2 regions of the Clostridioides sp. LIBA-7602 genome follow, and region 1 is predicted to be linked to the other one. Evidence: riboswitches for the same ligand, from Rfam matches in the RefSeq annotation. Region 1 holds a riboswitch; the other holds the start of a gene.
The links. Region 1 has a riboswitch for cyclic di-GMP ahead of ACTG45_RS15505 (M60 family metallopeptidase). Riboswitches for the same ligand answer to the same signal wherever they lie in the genome.

Region 2: it holds a riboswitch for cyclic di-GMP, as region 1 does, so the genes downstream of both, flgB (flagellar basal body rod protein FlgB) here and ACTG45_RS15505 (M60 family metallopeptidase) in region 1, are expected to answer to the same signal.

The regions. Positions count from the first base shown of each region.
Region 1 is NZ_CP196991.1:3,292,448-3,296,876, forward strand. Features, by position in the region: gene ACTG45_RS15505 (M60 family metallopeptidase) at 1-2,341, opposite strand, end outside; cyclic di-GMP riboswitch class I at 2,463-2,548, opposite strand; gene ACTG45_RS15510 (cell wall-binding protein Cwp9) at 2,767-4,170, opposite strand.
Region 2 is NZ_CP196991.1:318,744-323,172, forward strand. Features, by position in the region: gene ACTG45_RS01825 (sugar 3,4-ketoisomerase) at 1-118, shown strand, start outside; gene ACTG45_RS01830 (DegT/DnrJ/EryC1/StrS family aminotransferase) at 118-1,209, shown strand; gene ACTG45_RS01835 (GNAT family N-acetyltransferase) at 1,246-1,743, shown strand; cyclic di-GMP riboswitch class I at 1,877-1,967, shown strand; gene flgB (flagellar basal body rod protein FlgB) at 2,374-2,691, shown strand; gene flgC (flagellar basal body rod protein FlgC) at 2,699-3,103, shown strand; gene fliE (flagellar hook-basal body complex protein FliE) at 3,113-3,430, shown strand; gene fliF (flagellar basal-body MS-ring/collar protein FliF) at 3,455-4,429, shown strand, end outside.

The DNA of each region.
Region 1 (4,429 bases):
CAGCAGCATTGTATTCTGAGAAAGTCCAATGTGTTGTAAAGTCTCCATCTACTATATTAAATTTATCAAATGGATTTTTATCACTATATTCACTTGCATCATATTTAGCTGGATAAGTGACATCAACTATATGATTAGTTGGTATTCCAAATCCAGCATCAGATTTAGGAGTATTAATCAATCTGTAGTTAGGCGTTGTTGGAGCATCTACACTTTCAGTTGTGCCTAGATATATTTTAGACATTCCACTAGTTCCCAAGTGGTTAGTAGCTGTCATTCTAACTTCATACGTTGTATTATCTTTAAGCCCTTCTATTTTTGAGCTTGTTCCTCGAATAAGCTTATCATTGTATTTTATCCAAGAGCCATTAGAACCTTTTTCTCTGTAATATAAGTCAAAATCTTTAGCTTGTTTATGATTTTTCCAACTTACATCAAGAGCTTTAAATCTTCCTTTAATGCTTATGCCTTCTGGTGGCTCTGGTTTTGTATCTGGAACAACTTGAAACTCTAATATACTATCTGGGCTAAATTGTATTGGCTTATAGTTTGAGTCTACATTTTCTGGTACTCCATCTAAATTCTCTGATGTTGCATCTTTGTATCCACTAGACCAATCTCCATTTAAAGATTGTATGCTAACTCTATATAATCCATATGCTTCTATATCTCTAACTTCTATAGTATTTTTGCTAGTTTGTAATTTTTTAGTTGATAATACTTTACCTTTACTATCAATCGTATCTAATATAAGTTCATATGCAGATACATTTACTTCATTGTTCCAATAAAAAGATACCTTTTCATTTCCAACAGCAGTACTAGTTGCTATTTTATTAATTTTTGGTATATTCATTTCTGGCTTTGGTATTTCTTTATAAACATTATTTAAAAACTCAACTTTAGATATTTCTGCAAGATTTCTATCATTAGCAGTTGTAGCTGTTATTTTTATAGTTATCTTTTTTACTGCTACTTGTTTGCCAAGATTTATCACTATATCGCTATTTTGAACATCTGCATATGTTTCTAAAGCTGACCTACTATATGTAGATGTCGTAGAGTTATCATCTTTACTAATATTATTATCTTCTTTTGGTGTATTTTTGTCTAAATCAGATTTATCAGTTGATGAGCTTTCTTTATCATTACTCTCTTTATCATTGTTTTCTTGTTCATTTGTATTAGAATCTGATTCTTCTTTATCATTGTTTTCTTCTTGAGTATTATCTGAGTTATTATCAGATTGCTCTGTATTTTCTTCTTTATTATTTACTTCTTCTTGTTGTTCTTCTTTTAAAGTTTTCACATACTCTTTGTTTTCATAAGGAATCTGTTGAACATTACCATCTTTATCCGTAACCTCAACTATTCCTTTTGCTGGAGCACTCCCTTCAGGAGCTTTAATATTTATGACTTCCATATCAAGTGCTTCTGATAAAGCTATATCCATTACTGCTGGTTTTTCTTCTGATATTTTATCATCTTTATTTGCTGGAGATATTGTAACTCCATTGTTTTCTCCACTAAACAAATCTTCTACAGTACCTTGAATATTTGTATCACTATTTTCTTCTAATGTTACCTTACTTGTATCTACTATAGGATTGGTAGGTACTATACTTTCTAGACTATTTGCATTTTCATTTTGTCCTAGATTTTTATGTACATAGTCTAGGTCAGCAATATCTACCTTTCCATCTCTATTTAAATCATATTCTTTTTTATTTGAATCTATATTTTCTAAAACTTCATTATAATCATTTTTATCTACTTTTCCGTCTCCATTTACATCACCTATTAAGAATAGTTCATAGTTTAAAGGTTTATTTTTACTATCTACACTTGCTCTATTACTTAATAAAACCCTTTGAGAATAACTTGATATATCAATATCGTTAACTTCTTTATTCTTAAATCCACTTCCAGAGACTTCTACCTTGTATTTTCCAACAGGTAAATTGCTGAACATAATATTGTAATATGATATATTTTCATCTTTTTCTTTTATTTCACTTCTATTTGCAGATAATTTTTTGATAGTATAGTCTATAGAATCTGTTCCTATATTTATACTTCCTGAATTTTTACCTCCAAGTTTTATTATCCCACTATTATTACTACCATCTTTTAATTGTAGCTGTATATCAGTTATACTTTCTGATTCATTATTTTTGATTGGAAGTGAAAAATTTAAATCCACTTCTAGATTCCCCTTTAGCTTTTCTGTAACTGATTTTTCAACTGCCCTTAGTTTTCCCTCTAATATAGGCTCTGCAAAAACATTCAATGGTGCACTACACATGGACACTGCTAGTACACAAGATATTGCCTTTTTCATGAAATAACAATCCTCCCTCAATAAATCTTTAATTTTCCATGAATTTAAATGCTATAGTTTCAGACAATAAAAAAAGACACTCAAAGAGAATCTTTATTATAAATAAAAAGAACTTGCTCTTTTTAGCAACTGGCTGATATGGCTTTATAAGCTTTAATCCCTATAGTTTTGCGTCATTAGATTTCCCTAATTTTGCCATTTAATTTTCAATGCTTTTATACCCATTTTATACTATATTTAAACTTTTTAATACAATTTTTTTATGTTAAAATACAAAAAAAGAATATTTATATTATTATGTTAATATAAATATTCTTTATCATTATAAATACATTACTTATACGTTATTTTCTAATTATTATCTTATTATATATTTCCAGCGCTTATATATATTATTATTAAAATATCTAAATCTTGATAAATACTTATTCTTTATATCTTCCATAAAACTCATGTGTTGCATATATAGTCTTATCACCTGTCATAGTTAATCCAAATCCCATTATCTCATATCCCTTATGTAACATATTTGTACCTTCCTCAGGATTTGTCTTCCACTCATTAAAAATAAAGTTTCCTATATCATCTGCATCCCTATTTGTATATACAGGCTTATCTGGGATTTTATACTTAATTATATTTTCCCCTTGAACAGAAATGTATCCAGGTTTAATCTCACTCCAATCTAGATACTTCAAAAAAGTAGAATACGAATTTTTACCATTTATAGTATGAGATAAGGTCTTTTTATTTGCCATTAAATTAGACCAGTCATTTGCTAGACCTTCTAATCTACTTGCTACAGATAACTCTCTTACTCCATTCTCTTTTCTGTATTGTTTTGTAAGAGCATATATTTTTCCCTTTATTCTATCCTTAAATACTTTATCATTTGGATTATAGTACAATCCTTGTTGATTTGGTGAAGCTTGATTTATACATTGCTTGATGACATTTTGATTTATTCCTCCTAGTACAGTCAATTTATCTGCACCACTTAAAATACTCTTGTTGCTACCATTTTCAACTAAAACTACAGGAGCATTTTTTGCTATTGTAGAAGCTGCCAATGCATCAGTTAGTTGCATACCTTTACTTAAATAAAATTCTTTACTGTTTTTATAGAATTCTTGTATAACTCTCTTATTGGTATCAAATCTATCTTTCCCACCCAATCTAACAGAATTTGTACTCTTAACCAGTTCATCACTTATTATCTCACTAGAACCAAGTGCATAACTTTTTAATCCTGTTGTATCAAATCCTACACTGTTTCCATCTGTAAGTATTATAGGTACTCCATCTCTTGCTGCTACTGGTGATGCACTTATTGCATCTGCTTCTCCTGTAAATCCATTAGCTATAATTACTTTATCTATTGGTTTGATTTCTTTGATTTTTTCAGCTATTTTTATGCTTGTATCAAATCTATTCTCACCAAATATTCTTTGTACAACCTTCTTTTTAGATAGTAACTGATTTTCAACATTTTTACTTATTGTCGATTCTGAACCTATTATATATATAGTATTTGCTTTGTTTAATCTTTCCATAGTAGTATTTGGGATTTGATTTTGTTTTGTCATTAAAATAGGCGCGTTTAATGCTCCTGCTAAACCACTTGCACTCAAGCCATCTGACAAGCTATTATCCGAATTGATTAGTATTGCTGTATTGTAGTTTTGTTTGTCTGCTATTTTTGCTGCTGTCTCATATCTGTCAGTTCCTTTTATTTGTTCAACTGATGTGAGCGCATTTACTCTAGGAGTATTTACCATTACTAAAAATAGTGTAAGTCCTATAGCAAATATCTTTCTACTATTCTTCATATTTTTTTACCCCCAATATTAGTTTTTATAATTTTGTTATATTGATTTTACTTAAACTTAATAAAAAGTTACAATTTTGTTACCATATTTTATATATGATACCATAGTTATCCATCTAACTCAAACAATATAATTAAAGTTTTTATTATTCATAAATTCAAAACATTATAACTTATTTTCTTTAATTAAGTGATAGTCTCAAAAGTTTTATTAAGTTATACACTCAAAACAATATAATTTAATAAGTATTTATTTTCTA
Region 2 (4,429 bases), 1.3 Mb from region 1:
GATGTCTGGTTACAAGGAAGATACTCTATTAATTGTTCTAGCATCCGATTTTTATGATGAGAGTGATTATATAAGAGATTACGATGAATTTCTAAGATATGTAAGGAGCAATATATAATGATAAAATTTTTAGATATGAAGCCAATGCATAAAAATTTAAAAACAGAGATATTATCTAATATTGAAAAGGTGTATGATTCAAATTATTTTATATTAGGAGAAATGGTACATGAATTTGAAAAAAACTTTTCAAGATATTGTGAAACTGAATTTTGTATTGGTGTAGGTAATGGATTAGATTCATTGGAATTGATTTTAAAAGCATATGATATTGGAGTTGGAGATGAAGTTATAATACCAGCCAACACATATATAGCAACTGCTCTGGCTGTAAGCAATGTCGGAGCTACTCCTATATTAGTAGAACCAGATTGCAACACTTATAATATAGATGCCAATTTGATAGAAGATAAAATAACAAATAAAACTAAGGCCATAATAGCAGTTCATTTATATGGACAACCAGCTGATATGGATTCAATAAAGGAAATAACTAGAAAATATAATTTGAAATTAATAGAAGACAATGCACAAGCTCAAGGAGCATTGTATAAAAATAAGAGAACTGGGAACTTAGGCGATGCTGCAGGTATAAGTTTTTATCCTGGTAAAAATATAGGTTCACTTGGAGATGCAGGAGCAATTACCACTAATGATAGGGATGTATCTGAAAAGATAAGAGTTTTACGAAACTATGGTTCAGAAAAGAAATATTATAATAAATATAAAGGGAAGAATTCAAGACTTGATGAGGTACAAGCTTCAGTTTTAAATATAAAATTAAAGTATTTAGATAAGTTTAACGGCTATAGAAGCGATGTAGCTAGATATTATTTAGAGGGAATAGATAACTCAAAAATAATATTACCAAAGGTTTTAGATGATACAAAGCCGTCATGGCATCAATTTGTAATAAGGACAAAGCATAGAGATAAATTAAGAGATTATCTCTATCAAAAAAATATAGAGACTATGATACACTATCCAATACCTATACATAAACAGAAGGCATATTCAGAATTTAGTAATCTAACAGGGATACTCAAGGTATCAGAACTTATATCAGAAGAAGTTTTAAGTTTGCCAATATATCCATACTTAAATAAACAGGATATAGATGTCATAATAGATGCTATAAATAAGTACTAGGTTTTTAAAGTATAAAATTAAAGTAGGTGTAATAATATGAAAATTAGAAGGCTTGATATAAGAGACATAGGTTTAATGCTCGAATGGATGAAGGATGATGACATAAATAAAAATTTTAAAATAAATTTTAATGATATGGATAAAAATAAAATAGAGGAATTTGTTTTAAATAGTTATACTAATAGAAGTATTCATATGGCAATTGTTGATGATTCAGATGAATATCTTGGAACTGTTAGTTTAAAGAATATAGACTATATTAATAGAAACGCAGAATATGCTATAGTATTAAGAAAAAAAGCTATTGGAAAGAGTGTAGCTAAGATGGGTACAGAAGAAATATTAAAAATTGCTTTTGAAAATCTTAATCTGAAAAAAGTTTATTTGAATGTTTACTCACACAATGAGAGAGCTATAAGATTTTATGAGAAAATGGGATTTATATATGAAGGAGAGTTTAGAGAGCATATATTTTTAAACAATATGTTCATGAATATAAAATGGTATTCAATTTTTAATTATTTAAGCACATAGAAAGAGTATATGATATAAAAAGTATAGGGTTATTTTTTACTAGATTAGATTTTTTGATAATAGTTATAAAATAATAATATAAAATATGATAAAAATGTTTAAAAATTTTATCATTTATTGTATACTTAAATTAAAACTAAATAGGCAAAACTAGAGAAATCTAGTGACGCAAAGCTATAGGGGCTAAAGTTTGTATATGCGAACTATGCTAGCCAGTTGCCAAAAAGAGTCCTAAGTATAATTGTATACGTAGGATTAGTCGAAGTGACTGCTTTTTTGGCGGTCATTTTATTATGGAAAAATTACTTTATTACAGTAGAAAATACATATAATAACATATTTTACCAATTATAACAAGAAATAAAGAAAAACTATCTGAAAAAGTTGCTATTTTACAAAAAAAGGCAACTTTACAAAGAAAAAATTAAATACATATTAAAATTTTTTTTTATTTTTATTGAAGTTAATTAAATTTAAATTAGATTTCTCACTAAAATGATACATTATTATATTAATGTAATAGAATTGCAATAGATTTAAATGGACAAAGAAGTCATTTTTTGTAATATAGCAACTTCATTTTTTAATCATTAAATATAGCAAATAAATATATTTTGAGGAGGGGTGAGTATGAATACATATGACATTATAAAAATGGGACTAGATGCGACCAATCTAAGAAGTCAAACAATAGCAAATAATATAGCAAATATAAATACTGAAGGCTACAAAAAACATTATGTAACTTTTGAAGAAACATTAAATGATGCCATGCCAAAAATAGAAGAAAAAATAGACAATTCCAAAGGTCTAAGGGTAGATGGCAATAATGTAGATATAGAAGAAGAAAAAGTAAAGCAAGCAATGGCAACATTGCAATATAATGCTCTAATAGGTTTTGCAAATGGCAAAATAGCAATGACTAAATCAATAATAAGTGGGAGGTAACTAGAAGATGAGTGTGTTCAGTGGAATGGAAATCTCTGCTAGTGGATTAACAGCAGAAAGTTTGAAAATGGATATCATATCATCAAATGTAGCTAATATAAATGCTACAAGAGGTCCAAATGGAGAAGCATATAGGAGAAAAGTTGTTTCATTTGAAGAAAACTATGATAATAAATTAGGTATGCTAGGAGTAAAAGTCACATCTGTTGAAGATGACAAATCACCTCTTAAAGAAGTATATGACCCATCTCACCCAGATGCAAAGCCAAATGGATATGTGGAATATCCAAACGTAAATATATTGGTTGAAATGACAGATTTAATAACAGCTTCACGAGCATATGATTCCAACATAGATACACTGAATGCTCAGAAGTCTATGATATCTAAAGCTTTGGAAATAGGAAAGTAGGGATAAATTATGCCAATTACACAAATTAACAATTTAATGCAAGGTGCAAAGTTAGATAATTTGATTGGAGAAACAAAACAATTAAATATTAATAATAAAGAAGAAAAAAAGAATTTTGAAGATGTAATAATAGATACTATAGACAAAGTCAATTTTCAACAAGTGACAGCAGATGACATGAAAGAAAAATTTATAAAAGGCGAAGATGTTTCTATGCATGAAGTTATGTTAAAAGGTCAAGAAGCACAGCTATCTATGCAATATTTAATAGAAGTTAGAAATAAGATTCATGACGCATATCAAGAAATGAATAAGGTACAAATTTAGTCTTTTGAACAGGAGTAATAATCAATGATAACCAGTTTTAAAAATAAGATTAAGGAGCAAGTTGCTAAAGCTAGGACAAAAATAGGTTCTTTAAAAAAAGGGACCAAGATAGCATTAGGTATAGGGATTGTTGCTATATGTTTAGCGCTAGTATTTACAGCAATATCTGCAAGTAAAAATAAGTATGCAGTCTTATTTTCAGAACTAGATGTTCAAGATGCTGCAGATATATCAGCAGAATTAGAGTCTAGAAAGATAGATACTAAGGTAAAAGGAAGCACAATTTATGTGCCTAGAACAGAAGTTGATAAGTTGAGGCTGGAGTTAGCTCCAAGTCTTACAGGTGGTTCTAAAGGATTTGCACTAATGGATGATAGTTCATCTATAGGGCTTACTGATGAAGAGTTTCAAATTAAGAAGCAACGAATCATACAAGGTGAAATAGAAAAAACAATCAAGAGTTTTCCGCAAGTGGAAGATACTAGAGTACATATAACATTTGGAGAGTCATCAGTGTTTGAGAAAGAAGCAGTTCCAGGAAGTGCAGCAGTTTACTTAATGTTAAAACCAGGAACAACCTTAGAAAAAAATCAAATAAAATCTGTTATGGCACTTGTATCAGGAAGTGTTACAAATATACCTGAAAAAAATGTTCAAGTTATTGATAATAAGATGAATTTATTATCAGAAGGTATCTTAGATGATGAAGAAGTTGATGAAAATAATCAACCAATAAATGGTGGTATTAGTGTTGATAAAAATAAGGCATCTGAACAAGCATTGAATAAACAATTAGAAAAGTCTATTTTGGAAATGTTAGAACCAATATTTGGGACAGGCAAAGTAAAAGCTACAGTAAATGCTGATTTAAGTTTTGATACAGCTGAAAAAACTGAAATAAAGATTGACCCTGATAAAGTTGCAATAAAAGAAACAAGGTCAAAAAATTCATCTAAATCTGCGACAAATAATGTCCAAGGTGTAGATGCTAATATGAAT